One region of the Oceanobacillus sp. CAU 1775 genome, then DNA from elsewhere that is predicted to be linked to it. Evidence: riboswitches for the same ligand, from Rfam matches in the RefSeq annotation. Region 1 holds a riboswitch; each other region holds the start of a gene.
What was found. A riboswitch is a leader RNA that binds a small molecule or an ion and turns the genes downstream of it on or off. The one in region 1 is predicted to bind S-adenosylmethionine.

Region 1 (4,290 bases):
CAAAAAGTCTTTTATTTTAGTCTTCAGCAGCCCGATTTAGCATTCGATGTACTGAGGCTAATCACAGCGAACATCACATTATCCTTTTGAGCACAAAAAAATCCCCATTCTCTAAAATCGAGAATGGGGTTCAGCAAGGTTCGCTGAGAATTTTCACTCATATATAAAATCCTTTTTGGGATGAGGAAACGAATTAATTTCCTTGGTAAACTGGTCCTGCTTGTTGAATAGACTCAGTTACATTATTGAATTTCTCAAAGTTCTTATGGAACTCACCAGCTAAAGCTTTTGCTGCTTCGTCATATGCTGTTTTGTCTTCCCAAGTATTCTTTGGAACTAAAACTTCATCGGGAACACCAGCAACATGTACTGGAATTTGTAAACCAAATACTTCATCAGTAATTGTTTCGATGTTGTTTAACTCACCTTCAAGTGCTGCATGAATCATTGCACGTGTGTAAGATAATTTCATACGGCTACCAACACCATATGAACCACCAGTCCAACCAGTATTTACTAAGAATACACTTGCATCATACTGATCAATTTTTTGACCAAGCATATCCGCATATTTCGCTGGTGCAAGTGGTAGGAATGGAGAACCGAAACATGCAGAGAATGTTGCTTGTGGTTCTGTAACACCACGCTCTGTACCTGCAAGTTTACTTGTGTAACCACTTAAGAAGTGATACATTGCTTGCTCTTTTGTTAACTTACTGATTGGCGGTAACGTACCAGATGCATCCGCCGTTAAGAAAATAATTGTGTTTGGATGACCAGCAACACTTGGTGAAACAATGTTATCAATGTTTTCTACTGGGTATGCTGCTCTTGTATTTTCAGTAAGTGATGTATCATCATAATCAGGTTCACTTGTTTTTTCATCAATAATTACGTTCTCTAATACAGATCCGAAACGAATCGCATTGAAAATTTGTGGTTCTTTTTCAGCAGATAAGTTTGAACATTTCGCATAGCAACCACCTTCAATGTTGAAGACGCCGTTTGGACTCCAACCATGCTCATCATCACCGATTAAACGACGGTAAGGATCTGCAGAAAGTGTTGTTTTACCTGTACCTGAAAGACCGAAGAATAATGCAACATCGCCTTCTTGGCCAACGTTTGCCGAACAGTGCATCGAAAGAACGTTTTGTTGTGGTAATAGATAGTTCATGATAGAGAAGATTGACTTTTTAATTTCTCCAGCATACTCCGTACCACCAATAAGTACAATTCGTTTTTTAAATGATATAATAATGAATGTTTCAGAGTTAGTTCCGTCAACTTCTGGATCTGCCTTGAAGTTTGGAGCAGAAACAACTGTAAATTCTGTCTGATGTGTTTCTAATTCTTCTTCAGTTGGTGCAATGAATAGCTGACGAGCAAAAAGATTATGCCAAGCAAATTCATTAAACACTTGGATTGGTAGCTGATAATTTTTATCTGCCCCAGCAAAACCTTTAAACTGATAAACTTCATCTTTATCCATTAAGTAGTCTGTGACTTTTTGATATAATTTATCGAATGTTGCTTCATCGATTGGTCGATTCACATTTCCCCAATCAACTGTATCTTCACTAATTTCATCTTTTACAATAAATTTATCTTCCGGGGAACGTCCAGTATATTTTCCTGTAGTTGCTGTAACTGCACCAGTTGAAGTTAATACGCCTTCTTTACGCTCTAATACGCGTTCTACTAGGTTTGCTACAGATAAATTCTCCTTCAGGTTTTTATGACTATTAAGTTTGTTTGCCAATGAATTGTCGACCATTTTCATTATCATTCTCCTGCCTTTAGAAGGTATTATTTAGTAAATATCACTTATTAATAAAAGTATTTTGTTAAATCTTTTATTAGTATAACACATTGGTGTGATTAATCCATACTAATACAAGCTTTTTTTTCAAAAAAACATACGAACCAATCACCATATAAAAGTGTAACAATAATAGTCTTTATTGACAATAAGCTTGCATTTGGTTACTCTTATCTAAGAGCGAACACTCTCTTATTCAGAGCAGGCGGAGGGACAGACCCGATGAAGCCCAGCAACCTCACGATTTCGTGAAAGGTGCTTACCTGGTGCAAGGAATAATCCTTGAACAATAAGAGCGAAAGGCCGGTTTTTCCTTTCCTCATGAATGTAGGAAGGGATTTTTTTGTTTTTTGCCTTGAATAGTCTTAAACTTTGAATATAAAAAAGGGTTTTCGTTACAAAATTTACAAAGGAGAGAACGAACCACATGACTGAAAATCGTCGTTTATTCACATCAGAGTCGGTAACCGAAGGACATCCAGATAAAATGTCCGATCAAATATCAGATGCCATCTTAGATGAAATTTTAAAGGAAGATCCTTATGCGCGAGTAGCTTGTGAAACAGTTGTAACGACAGGCATGGTTTTTGTTGCAGGAGAAATTTCAACAAAAACATATGTAGATATTCCTGCAATTGTCCGCAAAACAATTAAAGAAATTGGCTATGTACGAGCGAAATATGGCTTTGATTCAGAAACATGTGCAGTAATGACTGCAATTGATGAACAGTCCCCAGATATTGCTGGCGGGGTTGATCAAGCATTAGAAGCTAGACAAGGAAAAATGGAAGGTACAGACTTAGATGCAATTGGAGCAGGGGACCAAGGATTAATGTTTGGTTATGCTTGTGACGAAACGGAAGAATTAATGCCACTACCAATAAGTCTTGCACACAAACTTTCCAAACGTTTAGCGGATGTTCGAAAAGAAGAAATCATTGATTACTTACGACCAGATGGAAAAACACAAGTAACCATTGAATATGATGAGCAGGACCAGCCTGTCAGGATTGACACAATTGTTATATCTACACAGCATCATGAAGAAGTTTCCAACGAAACAATTGAAAAAGACATCATTGAGCATGTTATTAATAATGTCGTACCAACAGAACTTTTAGATGAGAGAACGAAATATTTTATTAATCCTTCTGGACGTTTTGTACTTGGAGGGCCTCAAGGTGATGTAGGACTTACAGGTCGAAAAATCATTGTCGACACTTATGGTGGTTATGCTCGCCATGGTGGGGGAGCTTTCAGTGGGAAAGACCCGACAAAAGTTGACCGATCAGCTTCTTATGCAGCACGCTACGTTGCAAAAAATATTGTCGCTGCAGGCTTAGCGAGAAAATGCGAAGTGCAATTAGCATATGCAATTGGTGTTGCTGAACCAGTTTCCATTGCAATCGATACATTTGGAACTGGAAAAGTTTCAGAGGATACACTTGTCCAAGCTGTCCGTGAACTTTTTGATTTACGTCCCGCAGGAATCATCCGCATGCTTGATTTAACAAAACCAATCTATAGAGACACAGCTGCTTATGGACATTTTGGCAGAACAGATGTTATCTTCCCTTGGGAGAAAGTAGATAAGGTTGAAGAGTTGAGAGCTTTGACGCAGGTAAATTAATATTTAATAAATAATACTCGAGTGATTAGTAGACGAATTCGTAAATGAGTTCGTCTATTTTTTATAGGAATGTTGAAGCTTTATTTGATGGTATTTGTGTATGCTGGAGTAGGTAACATCGGTCAAAGTTGGGTGTAAGAATCCAATAGATACTATTCAAAGGTAGGTAGCACTAACATATAAATAAAGTACAAAAAAACCTTACTAAGTACAGACAATATTTGTAGCATGTTATAATGTAATAAGAAATAATAATAAAGAGGGGGTATGTGCAATGATACATGATCTTCTTCAAGAAAAACGTGAGAATATTTTAAAAACAGCAGGTAATCACGGTATTAAAAATGTGCGGATTTTTGGCTCTGTTTCAAGACGTGAGGATGGACCTGAGAGTGATCTTGACTTACTAGTAGAATTTGAGGAGAATAGGAGTCTATTTGACTTAATTCGTTTCAAACAAGAAATGGAAGACTTACTTGAAATTAAAGTAGACGTTGTAACTGAAAACTCGATTCATTGGAGTATGAAAGAAGATGTTTTAAACGTGGCAATTCAGCTATGAAAAATGATAAACTCTATTTACTTATGTGAATAGTACAGTGATGTATACGATTGTGCACTAGCTTTATCTTGATCAACAGCCCTACGATGATGCTGATATGTAAGCTTCACTAATTTCAACTATTATTTATTATAATTCAACTTGATTACATAAAAACGGTTTGCAACTGCTAACCGTTTTTTGTTTAGATAAATTCAAAACTTTTTGTTAGGTTGTCTCGTCTAATATTTTGAGGGGGGAAGGCAGTGGGAGATTTTATATTAAATGCAGTCAATA
Region 2 (4,290 bases), on a different contig from region 1:
TACGCAAGTATATGCACAAGAAGCGTTTAATCGTATCGAAGCAGACGCAAAAGACATTTTAATTGCTGTAGAAGAAGGAGATACACTTCGTATGATGCTATCTTCCCTACGCAAATTAACACGTCACAATCCAACAAATGTTGTAGAGAAAAAACGTGAAATTGCGAAAGCGATCATCGATAAAGAAACGTATGTAATTTAATTTTTATATAGATAACAGCGTGTAGCTTTTGGCTATGCGCTGTTATTTTAATTTAAACGATGATCTATACTAATAGTCATTTAATGGGTTCTACCATAGTTTCGATGCCTAAAAATGCTTTTAATGTAATGAACGAACGTTGTATGATAAACTATATTTGAAAAATGAAATCGAAATGAGGGGTAATTTTATAATGAGTCTTACTTTTTATTGGTACCCAAATTGTGGGACATGCAAGAAAGCAAAAAAATGGTTTGAAGATAATGATGTTGCATATGAAGCGGTTCATATTGTTGAGGATACTCCAACGAAAGAGGAACTTATCGAACTTATTGAAAAAAGTGAGTTGCCAGCTAAGAAATTCTTTAATACTAGCGGTAAGAAATACAGAGAACTAAATATTAAAGATAAAATTAAAGATGCATCATTAGAAGAAATGGCCGAGATCCTTGCATCTGATGGAATGTTAATTAAACGCCCAATCGCAACAAACGGAATGAAAGTAACGGTTGGTTTTAAAGAAGAAATTTACGAAGAGACGTGGAAATAAAGAGTAAACTCTTGTTTTACTTTATATCTATTCCATTGTATAGTTAAAATAATAAGATAATTGAAAGGGTGGCAGTGAATATGAGTTTACCAGAAGGATTACTTTATTCAAAAGAACATGAGTGGATTAAAAAAGAGGGAAATAAAGTACGTATCGGCATTACAGATTTTGCACAAGATGAATTAGGAGATATTGTGTTTGTTGAACTCCCTGAAGTTGATGATACGATTGATGTAGAAGAATCATTCGGAAGTGTAGAGTCAGTTAAAACTGTTTCAGAATTATATGCTCCTGTAAGTGGTAAAGTGGTTGAAGTAAACGAAGAGCTTGACGACAGCCCTGAATTAGTAAATGAGTCACCATACGAAGAAGCATGGATGATTGTTGTCGAACTTGATGACGAAAGCCAGTTAGACAACCTTCTAACTGCGGAACAATATCAAGAGGTTATCGACGAGGACTAATTTTCATTAACTAAATAATATTTTAAGCAGGCTAACAATACAATTTCATGTATGGTTAGCCCTTTGTCTTTCATATACTAAAAGAATGAAGGAAAAGTCTCTATTATTTATAAACTCAAACGAGCAAACTGCTTGCTTAGATAAGGGGAGCAATGAGATGATGAATTATGAACCTGAAAAGGTAATTATTGTTGAGGGTTTAACAGATAAGCGAAAAGTCGAAGAGGTCCTTGATGAAGATGTAACAATTATCTGTACGAATGGTTCTCTCAGTCTTCATCGTTTTGATGAATTATTAGAGACTTATCTTTTAGACGAAAATGATGTGTATATTTTAGTTGATGAGGATAAACAAGGTAATAAGCTTAGAAAGCAATTGGCTAGAGAGTTGCCTCACGCAGAACATATTTATATAAATAGTGATTATCGCGAGGTAGCTACTACGCCACATAAAGTCCTTGCTTCTTTATTATTAGCAAAACGCTTTACAGTGAGAACACTATATCTAATTTAATAAATTTTAATTTAGGGTGAGTTTATGCAGGAAATATCAACGGAAGAGTTACAATCTGGTAATTATATTTTATTTATTTATACCCCATTTTGTGGTACATGTAGTGTTGCTCGAGCAATGCTTGAAAATATTGAAGCCATTCATAAACAAACGATTTTTTATGAAATGAATGCGAATTTCGAAGAGGAATTTATGCATGAACATAAAGTTGAACAGGTACCTTGTCTATTTATTATGGAAAATCATGAAGTGAAAGAAAAGGTCTATACTTTGCATTCAACTGGAAATATATATCGTTATTTATTGAAATATAAACCAGAATTATTCAGTCAAGTATAATCTTTGTTGACAATAAGGAATTGTAATGCTACTATTATTTCTAATCAATTTAATAACTAAATATCTCTTATCATGAGCGGTGGAGGGACTGGCCCTTTGAAACTGCGGCAACCTTCAATTTTATATTGAAAGGTGCCAAATCCTGCAATTTATTGAAAGATGAGGGAACGGTAGCGTATATTTAAATTTCCTACGCCTTTCTGTTCTCTAACAGGAAGGCGTTTTTTAGTATATTTTTTAGAGAGGAGAAACGGTATTGATTTCGATTAAAGGTTTAAGTAAAGTATATTCCACAAAAGACAAGCAAATCACCGCGGTTGATGATTTGAACCTTGAAATAAAAGACGGTGAAATCTTCGGTGTAATTGGCTATAGTGGAGCAGGAAAAAGTACATTCGTACGTTTGATCAACCGTTTAGAAGAGCCATCGACTGGTAGTATTAAAATTAGTGAAAAAGATATCACTTCACTAAAACCCGATGAACTAAGGGTTGCAAGACAAGATATCGGCATGATTTTTCAACACTTTAACCTACTCTGGTCACGAACAGTTGCTGAAAACATTGCATTTCCTCTCGAAATAGCTGGGGTGAATAAGCAGGAGAGAGAAACAAGAGTACAGGAATTAATTGATCTAGTTGGGTTAACTGGTCGCGAAAGTGCTTATCCTTCACAACTAAGTGGTGGGCAGAAGCAGCGTGTTGGGATAGCTCGTGCACTAGCGAATAAACCGAAGCTCTTACTTTGTGACGAAGCAACATCTGCGCTAGATCCCGAGACAACGAATTCCATCTTAGAATTGCTAGTTGATATCAACAAACGATTGGGATTAACGATTATATTAATTACTCATGAAATGCAAGTGATTCGTAAAATATGTCACCGTGTTGCTGTAATGGAAAACGGAGAAATCGTTGAACTTGGAAACGTATTAGATGTTTTCTTACACCCTACTCAAGATGTGACAAAGAAATTTGTTGGTCAGATTATGGGGATGAGTGAAGAGGATAATGATTTAGATAGTATTATTCGTGCAAATCCAAGTGGGAAATTGTTGAAGCTTCAGTTTATTGGAGAGCAAGCGAATCAAGCTTTAATAAGTAGATTAGCAAAACAATATGCGATCGATATAAATATTCTCCAGGGTAAAATAACGAATACGCAAGCAGGTAGTTATGGAACATTATTTGTACAAATGATTGGTGATGAAGCAGAAGTTTCTAAAGCAATTGCTTCTGTTAAAGCAGAAACCTCTGTAGAGCTGGAGGTTATAGAAAATGCTTGAAAATTTAAAAGTTGATGAACTTATTACAGCAACAAACGAAACACTATATATGACATTTGCTTCCTTAATAGGAACGGTAGTATTTGGAATTGCTCTTGGTTTACTTTTATTTTTAACAACAAAGGGTGGCATTTGGGAAAATAAAATAATTAATGTCACTACTGGCGGAATTGTTAATATCTTTCGTTCGATTCCCTTTATTATTTTAATAATTCTTTTATTCCCTTTTACAAACTTCTTATTGGGGACATTAAGAGGTCCTACCGCAGCTTTACCAGCACTAATTATAAGTACTGCTCCCTTCTATGCGAGGCTAGTAGAAATTGCATTTAAAGAAGTTGATAAAGGAGTTATCGAGGCTGCAAAATCGATTGGTGCAAAAACAAGAACGATTATTTTCAAAGTTTTACTTCCTGAATCGATGCCTGCCCTTGTTTCTGGCATAACCGTAACAACAATCGCACTTATTGGTTATACGGCAATGGCTGGATTAATCGGAGCGGGAGGCTTAGGAGACTACGCATACTTCTATGGATTTCAGAGAAGAGATTTTGATTTAGTCTTCGCATGTACGATCATTATTTTAGTTATCGTCTTTATTATTCAATTTATTGGGGATTATATCACTAATAAGTTAGATAAAAGATAAAATATAAATTACTTAAGGAGAGAAAAAAATGAAAAGAATTTTAGGATTTATTTTATTGTCATTTATTTTACTGTTAGCTGCTTGTGGAAGCAGTGATAACGAAACGGATACAGGTGCTGATACAGAGGATAATACAAATGGTGAAGCACAAGAAGAGGAAAGAGTTGAGCTTGTAATTGGAGCATCAAGTACACCACACGCTGAAATTTTAGAACAGGCAAAACCTTTACTTGAAGAAGAAGGAATCTTTATCACAATTGAACCTTACCAAGATTATGTATTACCAA
Region 3 (4,290 bases), on a different contig from region 1:
TTTTGCCCGTAATAGTAACCATGATCAACGAGTAAAAATATGCCTGTGATCCCAATAGTAAAGAGTAACGAAGTAATTAGTAGAGTCGTTAAGCTACTTTTCCATTTTGTACCCAATGCCCCACACCACCTTTAAGTATCTTGGATTTTTTGAATCGATTTCAATTTTCTCACGGATTTTACGGATGTGAACTGCTACCGTGTTTTCCGCATTGTAATTTGGCTCGTTCCACACTTTTTCATAAATATCATCAATAGAAAAAACACGACCGGCATGAGTCATAAGCAGCTCTACAATTTTGTATTCGATTGGCGTGAGCTTCACCACTTCCCCATGCGCTGTTACTTCTTTCGAGGCCACATCTAGTGTAAGTCCATTTAAATCAATAACTTTAGTGGCACCTTCAAATGTACCGAGCGTGACATACCTTCTTAACTGCGATTTTACTCGAGCGACAAGTTCCATTGGATTGAATGGCTTTGTAATATAATCATCGGCCCCAACTTGTAATCCTAGAATCTTATCCGTGTCCTCTGTTTTTGCACTTAAAATAATGATTGGGATATTCTTTTGTTCACGTATTTTATGTGTGGCAGAAATACCGTCTAATCTCGGCATCATCACATCTAAAATGATGAGGTGTATCTCCTGTTTATGTAAAATTTCTAATGCCTCGATTCCATCTTTTGCCTTGATAACTGTTACTCCCTCATTCTTCAGATAAATTTCAATAGCATCGCGAATTTCTTTTTCATCATCTACAACTAATACATTATAATTAGCCAATGCTTCCCCTTCTTTCCGTACTTCTTATCTAAAACAATCATAGCCTGTAAATCTTAAACTTAAGTTAGTAAATTTCTGAAGATTTTCTTAAGATTTATGAATGTCTCTATTATATAGTTCAATAAGAGTCACGACAAAAAAGAGTGCAAAACGCTGTTATGCGTCTTGCACCCTAAAAAGAATTGCTTCATTTTTTAAGAATATATATTTTTATCCATTAATTGATTAAAATTCAATCGTTTATTTAATGCATAAATCAATGGGATACCTACTGCTAGAACTGCAAACTCACCAACTGCTGTTGTGAACCATGTGAGTAGGAATGGTAATCCTAAAGCAAGATTCAGTTCAAACGCAATGATAAACATATTGAATGTAAACACCAGCGTATTTGCAACGAGTAAGATCCATATATTCTTGATGTACTTCGCTAGTAAGATAATAATACCAAGTGAAATTGCTGAATGCGCAACTCCAAATACTAAATCAAACCAACCGAGCGGGGAAAATAAATAATTATAAATAAATACCCCTGCTACAATTCCGAAGAAGTAACGTTTATCAAACACAATTAAGTGATTGAAGATCTCCGAGATTCGGAATTGAATATTTGTAAAACCAAACGGCACAACAAGTAGAGACACAGCAATATACAATGCAGCAATCAGCGCATTGACAACAAGTGTCCTCGTCTTCATAATAAACCTCTCCTTAGTTTTTTATCGTGGGATGGTTACGAACCACGTCAATAATCAAAAAGCCTTACCATTATATAATAGATTAAAAGGTTTACACAAGTTTAAAAGAGTGCAACATGGGGACGGTTCTCGTGTTGCATTCAATGCAACAGAAGAACCGTCCCCATGTTGCAAAAAGAGTTTGACAATTGAAATTATACATGTTATCGTTTATAAAATTCATATTAGTGACAACTCATCCAGAGAGAGGGAGGGACTGACCCGATGAACTCTCGGCAACCGCTATTTATAGCAAGGTGCCAATTTCAGAAGCATATTATATTTATGCTAAAGATGAGAAAGGACGGTATCCGTATATTCTGCTCCCTTCTCATTTTCTTGAGAAGGGGGTTTTTATTTTTTCCTCGAGTTGTCATGAATTGAATAAATAAAAATTTGAGGAGAGATAATGATGGCAACACAAGTAATTAAAGCAAATGCACATTTAAAAGAAAGGGTCCTTGTAGAAACTACAGCAAGACAACATCGAGTAATTGTTGATGAACCCGCATCACTTGGTGGAACTGACACAGCAATGAATCCTGTTGAATTACTATTGTCTGCACTTGGCGCATGCCAGTCCATAGTCGCACGCACTTATGCTGAAAAGTTTGGAATTAATTTAAATGACTTTAAAGTTGAATTAGAGGGCGATTTAGATACAGATGGATTTTTAGGCAAGGCAGACGTTCGACCAGGGTTTTCAAATATCCGTTCCACTTATTCCATTGAAACAGATGCGCCAGAAGAAAAAGTCGTTGAGTTCCTGGAGTTTTTAGAGAACCACTGTCCAGTAGGAGATACGATTGAAAATGCTGTAGGTTTTTCATCATCTTATCGTATTAATCAAAAGGCTTAATTATTAATAAATATTGGTTTCAATTGCATTTTTATTAAGTGCAATTGAAACCTTTCTATAGCTTTATAAAAATAAAGAGACGATTCTCTATTTTATAGGAGAACCGCCAACTATATTTTAGATATTCATTAACTACTTTTAGTATGCAATGGTGGTGGAATTAACCAGCCTTTTGCTTTGTTTAATTTTAGTGCTTTCGCTCCTAATTGTGCTTTTTGCATATGGAACTGGCCAAACATCATGGCGATATCTTCTCGAATGGATTGCCCCATGATTGTACTACAAGCAACGAGTCCCGCAGCAATATTTCCTGAAAGTATCGCTGAGATTTCTGGATCTGCAAAACGTGCACCAACTGGAATATCATCTAAGTTAGCATTCGGACGCTCTGGTGGTGCTGGTGGTAGCCCTATTCCATTTGCTTTTAATAATTCTTCAACCTTTTTAACTTCTTCTTGTGCGCCTTGAATTGCTTCTTCAAGTAATCTCTTTAAATCATCATCGCCAGTGTGGTTTAAATGTGTTTGATAACCTGCGATTGCTCCTTTAGCTACTAATATAAATGACCATGTACTAAAAACTTCACCATAATGCATCGGCTCATCTGTTGGATTTCCACTTAATACACCCATCTTAATCCTCCTAATTAATTTCATGAATTGTGACACCTTTCATTACCTCATATAACATATTGTTCTACATTTGCTCGTTTATATACATGCTTTGCGCAATATAATGCAACATGGGGACGGTTCTCGTGTTGCAATGATTGCAACACGAGAACCGTCCCCATGATTCATCTTATAGGTTATAAAGTTTTGTGTATTTTTCTTCTAGGTATGTTGCTAGGTGTTTGGCGTTAAGTCTTTCGCCTGTTGTGTCTTGGATAATTTCTAGTGGTTCTTTCATTTTTCCGTATTGATGGACATGTTTTGTTAGCCATTGTAAAATCGGCTCAAAATCTCCTTTTTCACATAGAGAATCGAAATCTGGCAAGTCCTTTAGCATTGCATTTTTTAATTGGGCAGCGTACATATATCCTAATGCATAGGATGGAAAATACCCGAACAAGCCACTAGACCAATGAACGTCTTGCAATATCCCTTCCCCATCGTTTTCTGGGCGGATACCTAGGTATTCTTCATACTTATCATTCCAAACCTGTGGTAAATCTTTCACCTCTAGATCCCCATTAAATAATTCCTTTTCAATTTCATAACGAATCATAATATGAAGTGGGTAAGTTAGCTCATCCGCTTCAATTCGAATAAGTGAAGGTTGTGCAATATTAACTGCGCGTAAGAATTCTTCTAGGGAAACATCGCCAAATTGTTCCGGTGAATGTTCTTGTAAACTCTCATAATTATATTTCCAAAAACCTTCGTGATGGCCGATAAAATGCTCGTAAAACAAAGATTGTGACTCATGAATACCCATTGAAGTTCCATCTGCAACTGGATAGCCTTCTAATTTTTTATCAAAATTTTGTTCATATAAAGCATGTCCACATTCATGAATCGTACCAAATATCCCTGAACGAAAGTCATTTTCTTTATAACTTGTCGTAACCCTCACATCACCTGTATTGATACCCATCGCAAATGGATGTACGGTTTCATCTAATCGTCCTGCTTCAAAATCAAACCCTAACTGATTCAAAATTTTATAGTTAAATGCATTTTGCTTTTCTATTGGAAAATCTTTAAATATAAATGAAGTGTCGGGTTGATTATTTTGTGCACCGATTTTTTTCACAAGTGGTACGATTGTTTCTTTTAATTGGTCAAATACTTCATCAATGATATCCGTCGTTAATCCTGGCTCGTATTGGTCCAGAAGACGATTATATGCATTACCGTCTTTCTCTCCCCAATAATTAATGAATCTTTTAGTCATCGCAACAACTTT

Region 2: linked by a shared signal. The riboswitch ahead of ACXYMZ_RS08175 (methionine ABC transporter ATP-binding protein) and the one ahead of metK (methionine adenosyltransferase) in region 1 are both predicted to bind S-adenosylmethionine.
Region 3: linked by a shared signal. The riboswitch ahead of ACXYMZ_RS11480 (OsmC family protein) and the one ahead of metK (methionine adenosyltransferase) in region 1 are both predicted to bind S-adenosylmethionine.

The regions. Positions count from the first base shown of each region.
Region 1 is NZ_JBTLRO010000005.1:102,768-107,057, reverse strand. It holds gene ACXYMZ_RS10125 (hypothetical protein) at 1-40, shown strand, start outside; gene pckA (phosphoenolpyruvate carboxykinase (ATP)) at 194-1,783, opposite strand; SAM riboswitch class I at 2,012-2,118, shown strand; gene metK (methionine adenosyltransferase) at 2,250-3,452, shown strand; gene ACXYMZ_RS10110 (nucleotidyltransferase family protein) at 3,727-4,014, shown strand; gene ACXYMZ_RS10105 (sigma-70 family RNA polymerase sigma factor) at 4,260-4,290, shown strand, end outside.
Region 2 is NZ_JBTLRO010000004.1:54,850-59,139, forward strand. It holds gene ACXYMZ_RS08150 (acyl-CoA dehydrogenase family protein) at 1-202, shown strand, start outside; gene ACXYMZ_RS08155 (arsenate reductase family protein) at 396-752, shown strand; gene gcvH (glycine cleavage system protein GcvH) at 833-1,216, shown strand; gene ACXYMZ_RS08165 (toprim domain-containing protein) at 1,374-1,730, shown strand; gene ACXYMZ_RS08170 (thioredoxin family protein) at 1,755-2,069, shown strand; SAM riboswitch class I at 2,134-2,235, shown strand; gene ACXYMZ_RS08175 (methionine ABC transporter ATP-binding protein) at 2,326-3,354, shown strand; gene ACXYMZ_RS08180 (methionine ABC transporter permease) at 3,347-4,003, shown strand; gene ACXYMZ_RS08185 (MetQ/NlpA family ABC transporter substrate-binding protein) at 4,032-4,290, shown strand, end outside.
Region 3 is NZ_JBTLRO010000006.1:44,060-48,349, reverse strand. It holds gene ACXYMZ_RS11495 (sensor histidine kinase) at 1-116, opposite strand, end outside; gene ACXYMZ_RS11490 (response regulator transcription factor) at 94-786, opposite strand; gene ACXYMZ_RS11485 (QueT transporter family protein) at 981-1,484, opposite strand; PreQ1 riboswitch class I at 1,492-1,536, opposite strand; SAM riboswitch class I at 1,717-1,824, shown strand; gene ACXYMZ_RS11480 (OsmC family protein) at 1,936-2,382, shown strand; gene ACXYMZ_RS11475 (DUF3231 family protein) at 2,511-3,014, opposite strand; gene ACXYMZ_RS11470 (carboxypeptidase M32) at 3,184-4,290, opposite strand, start outside.